Linked DNA regions of Pararoseomonas sp. SCSIO 73927. The protein of the gene in region 1 interacts with the protein of each later gene in a pairwise test. Links are inferred from orthologs where the notes say so. Each region holds a gene or a part of one and is shown on either strand. Other genes may lie near its edges.

Region 1 (8,881 bases):
CCGCCCGCAGGCGCGGGTTGTGCGCCGGGTCCGGCAGCCCCTGCTTGGCGGAGACGGTGACCTCGCGGATCAGCTTGCCCCAGGCCTGGGCGCGCTTGGCGCTCTGCGCGGCCTTGCGGTGGGCGATGTTCTTGGCGTGCGAATGGCCGGCCATGCCTGGCGTCCTGTTCTTTCTCGGGCGGCGGCGCGCCGGCCCGGAAGGAAGCCGGGTGCCGCGCGCCGGCCCGCCGGGGCCAGGCCCCCGGGCAGGTGGGGACGGCCCGCGCGGCGGGGCTGGGAACCCCTATCCTACACCGCCGCCGCCGCCCCGCGCCACCCGGGGCAGCGCCCCGCGCGGGGGAAGGCAGCGCCCCGCGCTCCCCGTGGCAGCGCCCCGGCGCCCCAGATGGCGCTTGCCCCCGCCGCCCGGACGCGCTTCACCCTGAGAGGCACCCGCAGCCGCCACCGCCCCTCGTGCCGAGGTTCCCATGGACGCAAACCCCGCCGCCCACCCCTTCGACGTCACCTCGCACGAGGCGCTCGCCACCCTCTACGACGCCCCCCGGCCCGTGGTGCTCGCCAAGGCCACCGACCGGATCGAGGGCAAGAGCGCCGCCTTCATCGCCGCCTCCCCCTTCCTCGTCCTCTCCACCGTCGGCAACCGCGGCCCCCACGCCACCCCGCGCGGCGACGCACCGGGCTTCGTCGCCCTCCTGGACGAGAAGACCCTCGTCCTGCCCGACCGCCGCGGCAACAACCGCATCGACGCGCTGCGCGACGTGCTGGACGACCCCCGCGTCGCCCTCCTCTTCCTCGTTCCCGGCATGGGGGAGACGCTGCGCGTCCACGGCACCGCCCGCATCAGCACCGATCCCGAGCTGCGCGGGCGCCTCGCCATGGGCCGCGCGGTGCCGCCCACCGTCCTCGTCGTCTCCGTCACCGAGGTCTTCATGCAGTGCCCCCGCGCCCTGCTGCGCGCGGAACTCTGGGCCGGGCGGGAGAAGCCGGCGGGCGCCCCCACCGGCGGCGAGATGATCGCCGAGCACACGAAGGGCGCCTACGACCAGAAGGTCTACGACAACGAGACCGCCCCCTACTGCGCCGACAACCTCTACTGAACCGCCACCGCTGACACCGTGCCCGACCTCCGCATCTCCCGGAGCCTGACGGTCCCCGAGGCGGCGCTGGAGGAGAGCTTCATCGCCGCCTCCGGCCCCGGCGGGCAGAACGTGAACAAGGTGGCCACCGCCGTGCAGCTCCGCCTGCACACCGCCCGCATCCCCGGGCTGAGCGAGCGCGTCATGGCGAATCTCCGCGCCCTCGCCGGCCGCCGCATGAATGAGGAGGGCGTCCTTCTCCTCGTCTCGCGGGAGCACCGGACGCAGGATCGGAACCGCGAGGCCGCCCGCGCCCGGCTGGAGGCCCTGCTGCGGGAGGCCTCGGCCCCTCCCCCACCGGTCCGCCGCCCCACCCGCCCCACGCGCGGCAGCCAGGAGCGCCGCCTGGCCGAGAAGGGGGCGCGGGCCGGCATCAAGCGCGACCGCGGGCGCATCCGGGACGAATAACCCGCGGGACGGATAAACCCCCGGGACAACAACCTACTGCGTGTTGCCCAGCGCCGCGGGCGGCGGCGAATCCTTCCTCGCTCCGGCCGCCTGGCCCGCCGGCTCCGGCTGCCTCTCCTCCCGTCGCCTCTCTTCCTTCCCAGGCAGCACCGCCTCCGCCTCGGCGGGCGTCCGTGCGAACCGCGAGAGGATCACGCTCTGGGCCGGCACCGCGATGGCGATCCCCAGCTCCTCGAAGCGCCCCTTGATGCGACGGTTGAACTCGCGCTGCACGCCCCAGCGCCCGGTGTCCGTGCAGGGCATCTGCCCCAGCACGGTGAAGGTCGCGCCATCCACCTTGTCCACGCCCCAGAGCGAGAAGTCGTCGAGGATGCTGTCCTTGAAGGCCGGATCCTCGCGCATCCCCGCCCCGATCTCCTTCAGCACGCGCCCCACCCGGTCCGGATCCTCGGAGAAGGCGACGGTCACGGAGACCGCGGCATTGCCCCGGCCCTTGTTCGTGTTCGTCACGGTGGTAACGGAGCTGAACGGGATCACGTGCACCGATCCGTCCCCGGCGCGCAGCCGGATGGTGCGGATGGAAAGGTTCTCCACCGAGCCCGACAAGCCGGAGACCGTCACCCAGTCCCCCACCTGCATCGTGTTCTCCAGCAGCAGGAAAATGCCGGTGATCACGTCCTGCACCAGCTTCTGGGACCCGAAGCCGACCGCCACGCCGAGGATGCCCGCCCCCGCCAGCAGCGGCGCGATGTTCACCCCGAGCTGCGAGAGCGCGGTGAAGCCCACGATCGCCACGATCAGCACCAGCAGTGTGGTGTGCAGCAGCGGCAGCAGCGTGCGCAGCCGGGCCGATCGCGCGCGCTCCCCACGCTCCGACATCTCCACGATCTTGCGGTCGATCCAGGCGTTCACCCCCTCCCAGATCACCACCGCCAGCACCCCCGCGACGGCCAGGATGAGCGCGGAGGCTGCCACGCGCTGCCCCAGCCCTCCCTCGCGGAATGATTCCATCACGTCCACGCCCCAGACCTGCAGCAGGGCGAGCACGGTCACGGCGCCGATCGCGGCGGAGATACCGCGCCGGAGCAGCGGCACGTAGCGGTTCGCCCGCCCCTCCAGCAGCGGCAGCCGCTGCGCCGTCTCCGCTTTGATCCGGAACGCGCGGTCCAGCAGCCCGAGCACCGTCACCGCCACCAGCCGCGCCACCACCAGCACCGCGACGGTGGCGCCGACATAGCGCAGCAGCAGCCCGTAGCCGTTCTCGATCCGCAGCGCCCACACGAACCAGAGGGCGAGCAGCAGGAAGATCGCGACGATGTGCCACACCCGCGCCAGCCAGCGCCGCGCCAGCGCCAGCCCGCCAGCGGCCCCCGGCGGCGCGTCGATCAGCGCCGCGATGCCGCGGCGGCACTGCAGCACCACCACGATCAGCAGCAGGTGATTCAGCAGCACCACCAGCTTGGCGGCGGATTCGTAGGCCGCGGGGTAGAGCCCGAGGATGCGCGCGATCTCCAGCGCCGCCATGCCGTAGATGGCGATCCCCGTCACACGCCCCAGCCACACCTCGGCATAGGCCGCCGTCTCGTCGGACATGCGGAACAGCCGCAGGAAGCGCGACCTCGGCGAGAAGACGGCGCAGCCCGCCGCCATGATCACGTGCTGGATCACGAAGGCGTTCACCGCCGCGATGATGATCAGCGGCGTCACGCCCCCGTCGCCCAGCGGCGTGGCCAGCAGCAGGTTCCCCACCAGCGCGAAGACGCCGATCGGGACCAGCTCCAGCACCAGCTTGATCCCGGCCAGCGGCGCCCGCTGCATCAGCCGCAGCTCCGCCTGGCTCGCCACGCGCGGCGCGTCAGTAGCGGAGGCCACGGTGCGCCGCGCCACCGCCTTGTCCACCGCGCGCCGCTCCAGCGCGGCCAGCGGCCGGCGCATCGCGCGCCGCAGCACCCAGCGGGCACCCCAGGCCAGGGCCAGCACCACCGCCAGCCGCCAGGCAACATCGAGGATGGCCGACTGCGCGAAGGGGTTGCTGGCCGTCCGCACCAGCCACATCCAGGCCAGCGGCAGGCTGGAGACCGTGGCCCCCACCGCCGCCAGATGGCCGGACAGGGCGGAGAGCCAGCTGGAGAGGGCGGCGATGATCTCCGCCAGCAGGCTGTCGGAGGTCAGAGAAACCTTGTCCCCCGCCGGGGCCGCTGCCGCCGCGGGAACTGCCGGTGCTGGAGCTACCGGTGCCGAGTTTGCCGGTGCCGCTGCCGTGGTACCCGGGGCGGCCACCCCCGCAGCGGGGGCTGGCGCGCCCGCTCCGCCCGGCACTACGCCTGCCACGGCGCGCAGCGCGTCCAACACCTGCTGCCGGCGGGCGTCGTCGCCGAGGATGCTCAGCGCGTTGCGCGCCTGCTCCGGCGTCAGCGCCTCCATCCCCCCGGCCGTCACCCCGCCCATGGCCACGCCCGGCTGCGCCCGGGCGGCCCCGGCGAGGAGCGCCAGCGCCGCGACCATGACCAGCAGGACACCTCCCCGGCGCCCCCGGAGGCGCCCGCTGACCTGATCACCGCCGGGGGAATTCGGCCGAGCAAAGGGGTTCAGGGCAAGGAGAAGCTTCTGCATTCCGTGGAATTCTCCAGGGGTCGTTCAGGCCGCGCCCTTTGAGGCGCGTCGGGCCGAAACCCAGGGGCGGACGAGGGCCGCAGGCCCCCGCACACGTCACGTCCGGCCGCCCCGCCCCGCCCCGTGGGCGCAAGCATGGTCCGGCACGGCAGACACCTTCCGCCGGCAGATGGGCCGCGGGGCGCACTCGGCGGAAAAGCGGCCGAAGGGGGCTCTTGGTTGCAGTTGCGAAGGCGGAAGAGGAGTCTCCGGCGCGCCGGGAGCCCGCGCCCAGAGCCCGCGCCCAGAACCCGCGCTCAGAATCCTGGCATGATCTGGGAGAGCCGCCCGCCCAGCCGCACCGGCCCGATCCGGACGGCCAGCCCCGTCGCGTCGTCCGTCTCCGCCAGCACGCCGCAGAGCGTCGCCTCGCCCTCCGCCGGCGCCAGCCGCTCGCTCGGCACCTTGCGCCAGAAGCGGATGGAGGCCCCGGCCTTCCCCATGCCGATCACGCTGTCGTAATCGCCGCACATCCCGGCATCGCTCACATAGCCGGTGCCGCCCTCCAGCACCTGGTGGTCGGCGGTCGGCACATGGGTGTGGGTGCCGCAGATGAGGCTGACCCGCCCGTCGAAGGAGTGCCCGAAGCCGAGCTTCTCGCTCGTCGCCTCCGCGTGGATGTCCACCACCACCGCCTGGACGGAGCCGTTCGCCCCCATCGTATGGCGCACCAACTCCGCCTGCGCCGCGCGGAAAGGGTCGTCCAGCGGCTCCATGAACAGCCGCCCCATCACCTGCATCACCAGCGCCCGGCCGCGGCCCGGCACCTCCACCACCGTCGCCCCGCGCCCGGGCGTGCCGGGCGGGTAGTTCATCGGCCGGATCAGCCGCGCCTCGCCCTCGATGTAGGGCACGATCTCCTTACGGTCCCAGGCGTGGTTGCCGAGCGTCAGCACGTCGGCGCCGGCCTCCAGGAAGGCCCGCGCCATGTCCGGCGCCAGACCGAAGCCGTGGGAGGCGTTCTCGGCGTTCAGCACCACGAGGTCGGCCAGCAGGTCCCGCCGCAGCCCCGGCAGGCGCGACACCACCGCGTCCCGCCCCGCGCGCCCGACCACGTCGCCCAGAAAGAGGATCCTCAACCCGCCGAAACCCCGAACCGCATCACGCCAAGCTCCGTCGCTACCGCGTCCAGCGGCGCGTCATGCGGCCCGCAGGGCACGCTGTCCATCTCCTGGCAGGCGAAGGCCACCCCGAGCGTCCCCGCGCCCGGCAGGGCCACGAGCGTCCGGTCGTAGTAGCCGCCACCATAGCCAAGCCGCCGCCCCGCCCGGTCGAAGGCCAGCAGCGGCACGATGAGCCAGTCCGGCACCAGGGCCGGCGCGTCCTCTCCCGGTTGCAGGGTCCCGAAAGGCCCCTTCGCCATGGGGTCGCCGAAGGCAAAGGCCCGGAAATCCAGCGGCAAGCCGCGCTTCGGAGTGCGCGGCAGGCAGAGCCGGTGCGCCCGCCCCTCCAGCGCCCGCAGCAGCGGCCGGACGTCGATCTCGTGCCCCATGGGCCAGAACCCTGCCACCACGGCGCCCGCCGGCGGCGGCGCGTCCCGCAGCACATGGGCGGCCAGGGCCGGGCCGGTGCCCGCCGCCTCGGCGCGCGCGCGCCGGGCCTGGGCCTCCTCGCGCGCCACGATCTTCGCCGCGCGGAGGGCGGCGCCGTCGCCGGTACCGGAAGGGGAAAGGTGCGGAGCCGCCATGACCGCTGGCGATTCGTCCTCCAAGGCCTGCTAACGCAGGTGGGCGCCAGGTATCCGGACCAGGGCCCGGACAGAGCCAGCTCCCGGAGGGTGCTTATTGGCCCAGGGGATGATGTGCCTGGCGCGAAAGGCAGCCCCGCCGGACCTATCTAGTGCCGCGCCCGCCCTTCCGCCAGACCCCCCAGTGCCAGAGCCCCGGCGCCAGAGCCCCGGCACCAGGCCGGCCTCAGCCCTTTCCAAGGTCGGAGGCGATTCCCTCGATCCGCTCCGCCACCCGCGCCAGCCGCTCCGCCAGCCGCGGGTCCGTCGGCGCCGCCGGCGGCAGCATCCCCGCCCGCGCCTGGGCGAGCTCCACCTTCAGGTCGTGCACCTCGTCCGCCAGCAGGAGGGAGGCGAGCAGCAGCAGCCTCGGCTCGCCGTAGGACCCGCCCATGGTCCGCACGGAGGAGACGCGGCGGTCCACCTCCGCCGCCAGGGCGACGAGATGCGCCTCCTGCCCGTCCTCGCAGGATACGGGATGGCTGTAGCCGCCGACGCGAACCGTCACCTGTCCCAAAGCCTAGCCCTCCAACGCCATCCAGAATCGCCTGCGAAAAACCGCCGGGCCCGAACCGCCCGGCCACGCCCGCTACCCGAGATTCGGGCCGGAGGGACCGCTTCTGCCGCCCTCCTCCTCCGACAGCCCGGCCTCGTCGAACCCGGCCTCGTCACCCATCCCCTCCTCGCCGAGGCCTTCGCCCAGGCCCTCGTCGGAGAGGACGGCGGAACCCTCGGGCAGCGCCGCGCGCAGCCGGGCGATCGTCGCCTCCAGCCGTGCGGAGAGCGCCGCCACCTCCTCGACCGGCACGCCCGCCGGGGCAGGCTGGCCACGCGGCACCGAGGCCGCCGCCCGCGCCAGCCGCTCCACCGCCGCTTCCAACCGTGCGGCCGCCTCTGCCAGGCTGTCCGACATGCCGCTCCCAACCTCCGCACCCGCACCGGACGGCGGGCCAAGCCTCACGAACGACCCGCCGCAGGCCGGCCTGACACGTCAGCGTGATGGCTTTACCGGTCCCCTCGCAAGGGGGTCAACCGCGCCCCCGCCCGCCATCCGCTTCCATTCCGCCGACGAGGCGGCCGCCGCCCTCGCCCTGGCCCCTGCCGGCGGCGTGCTCCTCCTCTCCGCCCCCGGGGCCGCGGCCTGGCCCGGCGCGGCCGTGGTGGCCGCCATGGTCGCCCGCGCCGCCACCGCCCATCCCGATGCCTCCTACCTGGCGGCGCTGGACTGCGGCAGCGCCCCCGGCCTCGCGCTGGACGCCCTGCGCCAGGGCTGGCGCCTGCTGATCCTGGACCCGTCCCACCCGTCCTTCCCCGCCCTGCACGCCGCGGCGCAGGAGGTGGGCGCCACCCTCTGGCGCCAGGCCCCGGAGGCGCTGGACCTCGCGCGCCTCGACCTGCGCCGCCCCGGCGGCCGCGCCCTGCTCGCCCGTCATCTTGGCGCCGGGGTGCCGGATCCCTGACCCGCCCCTGGCAAGGGCCGGAACCCGCCTCCTCCCCGCGGCGCCCTCCCCCCGGCCCGTAACCCCCGGCCCGTGACAAGGTCCGCGCCCTGCGGCTTACTCCGGCCCCGCCCACGGCCCGGCAGAGGAGGAACGCCCCATGCAGCTCACCCCACAAGTCCGCGAAATCCTCGGCTGGTACGAGAGCGACAACCCCGGCACCAAGACCAACCTCGCCCGCATCCTGATGGAGGGAAGGCTCGGCGGCACCGGCCGCATGGTCATCCTGCCCGTGGACCAGGGCTTCGAGCACGGCCCCGCACGCTCCTTCGCTCCCAACCCCGCCGCCTACGACCCGCGCTACCACTTCGAACTGGCGATCGAGGCCGGGCTGAACGCCTACGCCGCCCCGCTCGGCATGATCGAGGCCGGCGCCGCCACCTATGCCGGCGCCATCCCCACGATCCTGAAGGTCAACAGCAGCAACTCCCTCTCCACCACCAAGGACCAGGCCGTCACCGGCACGGTGGCGGACGCGCTGCGCCTGGGCTGCTCCGCCATCGGCTTCACCATCTATCCGGGCAGCGAGTACCAGTTCGAGATGATGGAGGAGCTGCGCGAGCTGGCGGAGGAGGCCAAGGCCTCCGGCCTCGCCGTGGTGGTCTGGAGCTACCCGCGCGGCCCGATGCTGGACAAGACCGCCGAGACCGCGCTCGACATCTGCGCCTACGCCGCGCACATGGCCGCCCTTCTCGGCGCCCACATCATCAAGGTGAAGCCGCCCACCGAGGCCATCTCCCTCGACGCCGCGAAGAGGACCTACGAGAAGAGCCCGGTGCCCGACATCGGCACCCTCTCCGGCCGCATCGCCCACGTGGTGCAGGCCTGCTTCGGCGGCCGCCGCCTCGTCGTCTTCTCCGGCGGCGAGTCCGGAACGAGCGAGGCCATGGTGGAGATGGCGCGCGGCATCCGCGCCGGCGGCGGCAACGGCTCCATCATCGGCCGCAACACCTTCCAGCGCCCCAAGGCGGAGGCGCTGAAGCTGCTGTCGGACATCATCGACGTCTACAAGGCCTGAAGCAGCACAAGGGACAGTCCGTTCGGGGCGCGCCGCCGCGGCGCCGCGCCCCGGACAGCCGAAGGCGAACCCAAGCGTCGTCCCACCTTCCGCAACGCCGCGACCCCCGCGCTTCGGAGGAGGAGCCCCTTGGCCGGATCAGTGAATCCTGAAGCCCGGACGGCTGGCGACAAGCGCCTCGGCCGTCTCCCTGCTGCGTAACTCGAGCCACGGACAGGGCGACAGCCCCAGGTGGCCGGTCGCTTCCGCGTAGAGCCAGTCCGCGATCTCGTCGACGGACGCTTCCTGGTCCATCAGCATGACATAGGCCCGACCAACATAGGCATCGTACTCGCCATGAGCGTTCGGAGCATCTCGGACGCCGATGGGATCCCATACGTCCAGCATGATCTGACGGACCACCTCCCGGTTCTCCCGGGACCGATACTTGTCGCGTCCGTTC
Region 2 (8,675 bases), 1.7 Mb from region 1 along the record:
CGAAATAGTCCCGGACGCCGTCATGGCCATGGCGGGTTCCGGCCCAGGGCACCGTCTCGTCGCCGGCCGAGGTCCAGTGGACCTCCGGCGAGAGGGCGTCGTAGAGCGCCTGCCGGTCGCCCCTGGCAAAGCGCTCGTACACGCCCTGCACCATCGCCACGTTGCGTGCGCCCGTCTCGTCCTCGGTCATGGCCCTACCCTCCCGGGAAGGACAGTGCCGCGGCGGCGCGTCAGGCCGCAATCATTCCGGAAGGGTGTCGGATCGGTCCCAGACGGTCCTCTCCGTCCAGCCCAGCGCCGAGAACTCGGCGGCGCGCAGGGGCGCCTCCTCGGCGGCGTAGAACTCGTCCAGCTGCGGCGGTGCCACGCGCGTGCCGCTGAGCATGGCGTGTGCCTGGCCGCGATGGTGGATGTCGTGCTGGAACAGGTGCAGCAGCAGCCGGTCCATCCGCTCGTGCTGGACCCGGCTGCCGCGGTGCACGGCCACGATCCGTGCCAGCCCCGCCGCGTCCAGCGCCTCGGCGATCGCGATCAGCCGCGCATCCACCGCCGCCTGCGCCGCCTTCAGCGCGGCCACGGTGGCGCAGGGCTCCGGGTCCGCCCAGGCGGCCGGCCCCAGCGTGCCGCCCTCCATCGCGTCCACGTAGAAGCGGTCGATGACCAGGATGTGGTTCAGCGTCGCCCGCAGGCTCGGGAAGAAGCCGGTTCGCGGCGCCACGAACTCCGCCTGCGACAGTCCCTCGCAGGCCGTCAGCAGGCGGTGGTTGGCCCAGGCGTTGTTTCGGGCCATGGCGCGATAGGGCAGGGCAGCATGGTGCAGAGACGGGGCGTCCATGCGCCCAGCCTGCCATGCCGGGTCAGGCGGCTTCCAGCTTCTCGCTCAACTCCAGCCACTCCTCCTCCAGCTTCGCCACCGTGGCGGCGATGGCGGCGCGGCGGGTATTGGCCCAGGCGATGTCGGAGGGCTTGAAGCGGGCATAGGTCCCGGTGTCGGAGAGCTTCCTCTCCAGCAGCCCGTCCTCCAGGCGCAGCTTCTCCATTCGCGCCTCGATCTCCTTCACCCGCTCCCGGATCGGGGCCAGGGCGGCGCGTGCCGCCGCCCGGCTCGCGGCGGTGGGCTTGGCCGGCGCGGCGGGGTCGCCCTTGGCGGCCCGCGCCTCGCGCCGGTCGTCCCGCGCGCGGTTCGCCAGCCAGGCCCGGTAGTCGTTCAGGTCTCCGTCGAAGGGCGAGACCTTGCCGTCTGCCACCAGCCAGAGCCGGTCGGCCGCCAGCTCCACCATGTGCGGGTCGTGGGTGATCAGCACCACGGCGCCCTTGTAGTCCGCCAGGGCCCGGACCATCGCCTCGCGCGCGTCGATGTCCAGGTGGTTCGTCGGCTCGTCCAGGATCAGCAGCTGCGGTGCGTCCCGCGTGGTGATGGCCAGCATTAGCCGCGCCTTCTCCCCGCCCGAGCAGTTGCGGATGAGGGTGGTGGCCCGGTCCTCGTCCAGCCCGAAGCGCGCCAGCTGGGACCGCGCCTGCGTCACCGTCGCCTGCGGTGGCATCGCCGCCTGCATGTGGGACAGCGGCGTGCCCTCCGGGTCCAGCGCCTCCGCCTGGTGCTGGTCGAAGTAGCCGATCTTCAGCCGCTGGGTGCGCTTCACCTCGCCGGAGCGCGCCTCCAGCTTCCCGGCGATGAGCTTCGCGAGAGTGGACTTGCCGTTGCCGTTGGCGCCGAGCAGCGCGATCCGGTCATCCTGGTCCAGCCGCAGCCCAAGGCCGGAGAGGATGGTGCGGTTCCCGTAGCCCACGCTCGCGTCGTACATCGTCAGGATCGGCGGCGGCACCTCCGGCGGGTCCGGGAACTCGAACCGCGTGGACCCGTCCTCCGCCACCTCGATCACCGGCGGCAGCTTCTCGATCGCCTTCAGACGGGACTGAGCCTGCCGCGCCTTCGTCGCCTTGGCGCGGAACCGGTCCACGAAGGCCTGCATGTGCGCGCGCTGGGCCAGCACCTTCTCGTTCAGCGCGGCCTGCTGCGCCATCCGCTCCCCGCGGATCCGCACGAACTCCGAGTACCCGCCGGGGTAGGTGGTGATCTTGCCCCGGTCCAGGTGCGCGATGCTGTCCACGCACTCGTCCAGCACCTCCCGGTCGTGGGAGATGATGATGGCCGCACCCGGGAAGCGGCGGAGCCACCCCTCCAGCCAGATCGTGGCCTCCAGGTCCAGGTGGTTCGTCGGCTCGTCCAGCAGCAGCAGGTCCGGCTCCAGGGACAGCGCGCAGGCCAGCGCCACGCGCATCCGCCAGCCGCCGGAGAACTCGCGCACGGTGCGCTGCTGCGCCTCCGCGTCGAACCCCAGCCCCGCGAGAACGGTGGCCGCCCGCGCCGGCGCCGCATCGGCCCCGATCGCGATCAACCGCTCCTGCACCTCCGCCAGCCGGGTGGGATCGCCGTTCTCCATCTCGTGCAGCAGTTCGGACCGCTCCGTGTCCGCCGCCAGCACCGTCTCCAGCAGCGACACCTCCGTCCCCGGCTGCTCCTGCGCCACATGCGCCATGCGGGCGCGGGCGGCGATCCGCACCTCACCGCCATCGGGCTGCAAGGTGCCGGTCACCACCCGGAACAGGGTGGATTTCCCCGTCCCGTTCCGCCCCACCAGCCCCAGCTTGCGCCCGGGGTCCAGCTGCAGGTTCGCGCCGTCGAGAAGGGTGCGCCCGGCCATGCGGATGGTCAGGTCGCGAAGGGCAAGCACCGTCATGCCCGGCTTCTACCGCGCCGCCCCCGGCAACGGAACGCTGATGATGCGCCGCATCATTTCAGGAGGAACCCTGGAATGTTCCTTCCCCCCGCCGCCGCCCGTGCTAGGGGCCATCCCCCGCCACGAAACGGAGTCCCGATGGTCCAGGCCGCCCACCACGATACCCGGCCCAGCGCCCTGCGCCGCTTCCTCGAAGGGCAGTCCTCCGCCGGGCTGGTGCTGATGGGGGCCGCCGCCCTCGCCCTGGTCATCGCGAACACCCCGCTCAACACCGCCTACCAGGGCGTGCTGCACGCCTATCTCGGCCCCCTCTCGGTCGAGCACTGGATCAATGATGGCCTGATGGCGGTCTTCTTCCTGCTCGTCGGCCTGGAGATCAAACGCGAAGCCCTGGACGGCCAGCTCTCCACCTGGCCCCGCCGCGCCCTGCCCGGCATCGCCGCGGCCGGCGGCATGGCCGTGCCCGCCCTGGTCTTCCTCGCCTTCAACCCCGGGGAATCCGCCCATGGCTGGGCCATCCCGGCCGCCACGGACATCGCCTTCGCGCTCGGCGTCATCTCGCTCCTCGGCAAGCGCGTCCCGGCGTCGCTCCGCGTCTTCCTCGCGGCGCTCGCCATCATCGACGACCTCGGCGCCGTGGTGATCATCGCGCTGTTCTACACCTCCGGCCTCTCCCTGCCGGACCTGGCCGGGGCGGCCTTGGTGCTCGCCCTGCTCTTCGGCCTCAACCGCATGGGCGTCCTGCGCCTGTGGCCCTACCTCCTCCTCGGCCTCGTCCTCTGGGTCCTCGTGCTCCGCTCCGGCGTCCACGCCACCCTCGCCGGCGTCTTCCTGGCGCTGGCCATCCCGCTGCGGGCCACCCCGGCCGCCCCCGACCACGAAGCCGCCAGCCCCCTCCACCAGGTGGAGCACGCCCTCCATCTCCCCGTCGGGTTCCTCATCGTGCCGATCTTCGGCCTGGCGAACGCCGGCGTGCCCTTCCTGGGTCTGCCCGCCGAGGCCTTCGCCGCCCCCGTCACCCTCGGCGTCGGCCTCGGCCTCCTCGTCGGGAAGGCCGTCGGCGTCTTCGGCGCCGCCATGCTCACCATCCGGCTCGGCCTCGCCGACCTCCCCGCCTATGCCAGCCGCACCCAGCTCTTCGGCACCGCCCTGCTCTGCGGCATCGGCTTCACCATGAGCCTCTTCATCACCCTTCTCGCCTTCCCGGGGGATCCGCTCCTCCAGTCAGAGGCGAAGATCGGCATCCTCGCCGGGTCCCTCGTCTCCGGCCTGCTGGGCTACGCCCTGCTCCGCGTGGCCCCGGGCGACTGGCCGGGCAGCCCCTCCCGCTAGGGCCGCCCGGTTACGTTTTGGCGCCCCCGCCGCCGTCCCCCTTGCCGAACGGCCCCGGCACGGCTACCCGGCCCCCGACTCGAAACAAGGAATCCGCCGCCATGGCCACCGAGCGCACCTTCTCCATCCTCAAGCCCGACGCGACCCGCCGGAACCTCACCGGCAAGATCAACGCCGTGTTCGAGGAGAAGGGCCTCCGCATCGTCGCCCAGAAGCGCATCCTGATGAGCCAGCACATGGCCGAGACCTTCTACGGCGTCCACAAGGAGCGCCCCTTCTTCAAGGACCTCGTCTCCTTCATGACCTCCGGCCCCGTGGTCGTGCAGGTGCTCGAGGGTGAGAACGCCGTGCTCGCCCACCGCGAGATCATGGGCGCCACCAACCCCGCCAACGCGGCCGAGGGCACGATCCGCAAGCTCTTCGCCGAGAGCATCGAGGCGAACTCCGTCCACGGCTCCGACAGCGCCGAGAACGCAGCGACCGAGATCGCCTTCTTCTTCGCCGGCTCCGAGATCGTCGGCTGAGACGGAACCAGGGGGCTCCGCCCCCTGGCCCCCCGCCAAGGGCCTGAGGCCCTTGGATCCCCATCGGGCTGCCGCCGAGCCTTCCTGACACGAGGTTTCTGCTCAGCGGGACTAGTCCTGCCCTTACAGTCGCCTCGGGTCGTGGACCCGAGGCGCACTATCAGCCGGGTAATTCCGAAGCCTAGAAAAAGATGATGGTGAGGGGTCCGGGGAGAGGCAGAATTACTTCTTCCTCTCCCCGGGACATCCCGTCAGCCGGCGCCCATCCCAGCCCGCCGCACCGCCTCCAGAAGCCCCGCCGCATCGTAGGGCTTCCGCAGCAGCAGCGCGTCGTCCGGCGCGTTCTCCGGCGCCCCGTCCTGCCCCGTGGCAAAGACGATCCCGACTCCTGGCCGCAGGGCGCGCGCCTGTCGGGCAAAGGCGTCACCTAACGTGCCGGGCAGGCCAAGGTCGGTGACGATCACCCCCACCTCCGCCTCGCGCAGCCGGGCCAGGGCCTCCTCCGCGCTCCCGGCCTCCGCCACCTCGTGCCCGGCGGTGCGCAGCATCTCCGCCGTGCTGGCGCGGATCAGCGGGTCGTCCTCCACCAGCAGCACGCGCGCCGGGGCGGCGGGCCCGGATGCGGCTCCCCGCACGGCGCCCGCCAGCACCTGGCGCAGCTTCCGCGCCATCGCTTCCCGCGTGTAGGGCTTGGAGAGAAGTTCCACTCCCTCGTCCAACCGGCCGCCATGGACAATGGAGTTCTCCGTGTAGCCGGAGGTGAAGAGCACCGCGAGGCCGGGCAGGCGTTCCCGCGCGCGCCGGGCGAGCTCCGTGCTCTTCATCGGCCCGGGCATCACCACATCGGTGAAGAGGAGATCGATGGGAACGCCGCTCTCCACCACGCTCAGCGCGCTGGCGGCGTCCCGCGCCTTCAGCACGCGGTAGCCGAGCTCGGTCAGCAGCTCCACCACGGTGGCGCGCACGGCGTCGTCGTCCTCGGCCACCAGCACCGTCTCGGTGCCGCCCGTCACGGGGCCGCCCTCGACGGAGACGACCACGTCCTCCGCCTTCCGCGCGCGGGGCAGGTAGAGCTTGACCGTCGTGCCCTGCCCGACCTCGGAGTAGATCTTCACGTGGCCGCCGGACTGCTTGACGAAGCCGTAGACCATGGAGAGGCCGAGGCCGGAGCCCTTCCCCTCCGCCTTGGTGGAGAAGAAGGGCTCGAAGACCATCTCCTGCACCTAGGGCGGCATGCCGCAGCCCGTGTCCGTCACGGCCAGCATGACGTACTGGCCGGGGTTCACCTCCGGGTGGGCGCGGGCATAGGCGTCGTCGATGAAGGCGTTGCCCACCTCGATCGTCAGCCGCCCCGTCCCGTCCATCGCGTCCCGCGCGTTGATGGCCAGGTTTAGCATGGCGTTCTCGATCTGCGCGGGATCGATCAGCGTGTTCCACAGCCCGCCGGAGACGACCGTCTCGATCTCCACCGCCTCTCCGATGGAGCGGCGCAGCAGGTCCTCCATCCCCGCCAGCAGGCGGCCGATGTTCACCACCTTCGGCTCCAGCGCCTGGCGCCGCCCGAAGGCCAGCAGCTGCGCCGCCAGCTTCGCCCCGCGCGTGACCCCCGCCATGGCGTTGGAGAGCCGCCGCTCCGCCTTCTCGTTCCCCGCCACGTCCCGCGTGAGGAGCTGGAGGTTGCCGGAGACGACCTGGAGCAGGTTGTTGAAGTCGTGCGCGACGCCGCCGGTGAGCTTGCCGATGGACTCCATCTTCTGGGCCTGGGCCAGCGCGGCCTCGGCCTGCCGCCGCTCCGCGATCTCGGTGACGACGCGGGCCTCCAGCGTCTCGTTCAGCTGGCGCAGCTGCTCCTCCGCGCGGCGGCGGTGGCGGATGTCGCGCTGGGCGGACTGGTAGAGGCGGGCGTTGTCGATCGCGATGGCGGCCTGGCCGGCGATGCCGCGCAGCAGCGCCTCGTGCTCCGGCTTGAAGCGCGCCGTCTCCGGGTGGCCGAAGAAGAGCCCGCCCAGCACCTCGCCGGAGCGCGAGGTGACGGGCACCGCCAGGTAGCTCCGCACGGGCAGGTGCCCCGGCGGCATTCCGCCATAGGGCACCGTTCTGCCATAGCGCGGGTCGGCCATGATGTCGTCCGAGCGGATGACACCCTCGCCCTTGAAGGTGGGCTGGAACACCGCCGTGGCCCGCGGCATGGGAAAGCTCTCGAAAGCCGAGCGCGGCACGCCGGAGAGGGCGTAGAGCATGTAGCTGCCGCCCTTGTCGTCCAGCACGTTGTAGAAGAACGCGCCGAACTTGGCGCCGGAGAGCTCCACCCCCGCATCCGTCACCATCTGCACCACGCGGTCCAGGTCCAGCTCGGCCGCGATGGCGGCGCCGGTGGCGTTCAGCACCTCCGGCACGCGCTTCTCCCGGCGCAGCGCGTCCTCCGCCTCCTGCATCTCGGTGATGTCCACGTTCACGCCGATCAGGCCGAGGAAGCCGCCATCGGGCGTGAAGCGCGGCTGCGCCTCCGTCCGGAGCGTGCGCCAGGCGCCATCATGCCGGCGGAAGCGGGTGATGGCCGTGAAGCCGGTCCGGTCGCGAAGCGAGAGGTCGTGCGCGGCGCGGAAGGCGGCGCGGTCCTCGGGGTGCACCATCTCGAACCAGTCGAACCCGGCCACCGCCTCCTCCGGCAGGCCCCAGAAGATGCGGTGCGCGCGGTTGAGATAGGCGAACGTCCCGTCCGGCCCGCTCATCCACAGCTTCACCGGCGCGCTGTCCGCCACCAGCCGGAAGCGGCCCTCGCTCTCGCGCAGCGCGTCCTCCGCGCGCTTCGTCTCCGTCACGTCGTGGCCCTGGACGAAGACGCCGGTCACGGCACCCTCCTCCAGAATCGGCTGGAAGATGAAGTCGATGAACCGCTCTTCCGGCTCCCCGCCTACGCTTTGCACCAGCCGCACGGGATACCCGCGGCCAACAAAGGGCTCCCGGCTCTCCCGCACCCGGTCCAGCAGCTCCACGAAGCCCTGCCCCACCACCTCCGGCAGCGCCTCGGCCACGGGCAGCCCCAGCACCTCGCGCCCGCCGACCAGCCCCTGATAGGCGGCGTTGGTCATGGCGAAGCGGTGCTCCGGCCCCTCCAGCACGGCCATGAAGCCCGGCGCCTGTTCGAACAGGCTCTCCAGCCAGCGCCGCTCCTCCTCCAGCGCGGAGTTCGCCTGCTGCACCGCCTCGGCCCGGCGGATCACGTCGCTCTCGATCCCGGCCGCCGGGCCCGCCACCCCGATCCGGCGCGCCATCTCCCGCAGCCGGTGCAGCTCGGTCACGTCCACCGTGTGCTGCAGGACGAAGGCAACCGCCCCATCCGGCCCGCGCAGCGGCGAGTGGGTAGCGCTCCAGAACCGCTGGTCCATCCCCCCGCCATCGGGCCGGGAGATGTCGTACCGGATCAGCGGCAGGTGGTCCCGCTCTCCCAGCCGCGTCGCCCGGTCCAGCGAGGCCCGCAGCAGGCGATGGCCCTCCGAGCCGGGATCGCTCGGGAAGGCCTCGAACATGTTCTGCCCGAGAAGCGACTCCCGGGTCCGCATGGTCACGCCGAGATAGGCCTCGTTCATGGCGACGATGACGAGACCCGGATCAAGCAGGACGTAAGGGTTGGGCGAGGCGCCGAACAGGGCCTCGAAATCAACCGGGATCAAGCGTCACCGCCGGGCCGACCGGCGCTCTCGGGAGGGAGTGAGGGCAAGGCAGCAACCAGGATGAGGACCGGGCCGATATAGGTCACCCCCCGCGCCTCCGCCACCAGCGGGCTCCATCGGATCTGTCCGGAACCAGGGGGCGCTGCCCCCTGGAACCCCCGCCAAGGGCCTGAGGCCCCTGGACCCCCGTCTGGCTGCCGCCACGCCGTCCTGCGACGGGGTCTCCGCGTGACGGGCCCCTTCCTGCCCTTGCAGTCGCCTCGGGTCATCGACCCGAGGCGCACCGTCAACCGAGAGAGACCAGCTACTAGAAGAAGAAGATGATGGTGAGGGGTCCGGGGAGAGGAAGAATTCCTTCTTCCTCTCCCTGGCCACGGACCGGACGCGGCAGGATCAGCCCGCCC

What was found.
Region 2: the proteins of VQH23_RS17855 (region 1) and ndk interact in binary tests that used the Escherichia coli proteins (3 or more experiments, as listed by UniProt). The link is inferred for Pararoseomonas sp. SCSIO 73927 from one-to-one orthologs.

Annotation. Positions count from the first base shown.
Region 1 is NZ_CP146232.1:3,787,706-3,796,586, reverse strand. What follows is about bases 4,078-7,000. They hold VQH23_RS17855 (5-formyltetrahydrofolate cyclo-ligase), read right to left. Parts: upstream 5,884-7,000; coding sequence 5,272-5,883; downstream 4,078-5,271. Other genes in these bases: VQH23_RS17835 (hypothetical protein), read left to right, coding at 6,834-7,000; VQH23_RS17840 (hypothetical protein), read right to left, coding at 6,512-6,835; VQH23_RS17845 (cell division protein ZapA), read right to left, coding at 6,110-6,439; VQH23_RS17860 (TIGR00282 family metallophosphoesterase), read right to left, coding at 4,454-5,275; VQH23_RS17865 (mechanosensitive ion channel domain-containing protein), read right to left, coding at 4,078-4,157. Outside these bases: VQH23_RS17880 (YebC/PmpR family DNA-binding transcriptional regulator), read right to left, coding at 1-154; VQH23_RS17875 (MSMEG_1061 family FMN-dependent PPOX-type flavoprotein), read left to right, coding at 468-1,097; alternative ribosome rescue aminoacyl-tRNA hydrolase ArfB, read left to right, coding at 1,116-1,544; more of VQH23_RS17865, read right to left, coding at 1,578-4,077; more of VQH23_RS17835, read left to right, coding at 7,001-7,382; VQH23_RS17830 (class I fructose-bisphosphate aldolase), read left to right, coding at 7,522-8,439; VQH23_RS17825 (hypothetical protein), read right to left, coding at 8,578-8,881. UniProt on the Escherichia coli protein: Involved in the removal of 5-formyltetrahydrofolate.
Region 2 is NZ_CP146232.1:2,130,534-2,139,208, reverse strand. Bases 3,169-5,885 are described here. They hold ndk (nucleoside-diphosphate kinase), read left to right. Parts: upstream 3,169-4,174; coding sequence 4,175-4,597; downstream 4,598-5,885. Other genes in these bases: VQH23_RS10090 (PAS domain-containing protein), read right to left, coding at 5,821-5,885; VQH23_RS10095 (response regulator), read right to left, coding at 4,849-5,811; nhaA (Na+/H+ antiporter NhaA), read left to right, coding at 3,169-4,073. Also shown: VQH23_RS10120 (nuclear transport factor 2 family protein), read right to left, coding at 1-190; VQH23_RS10115 (DinB family protein), read right to left, coding at 242-835; VQH23_RS10110 (ABC-F family ATP-binding cassette domain-containing protein), read right to left, coding at 858-2,741; more of nhaA, read left to right, coding at 2,880-3,168; more of VQH23_RS10090, read right to left, coding at 5,886-8,271; VQH23_RS10085 (tripartite tricarboxylate transporter permease), read right to left, coding at 8,665-8,675. UniProt on the Escherichia coli protein: Major role in the synthesis of nucleoside triphosphates other than ATP. The ATP gamma phosphate is transferred to the NDP beta phosphate via a ping-pong mechanism, using a phosphorylated active-site intermediate.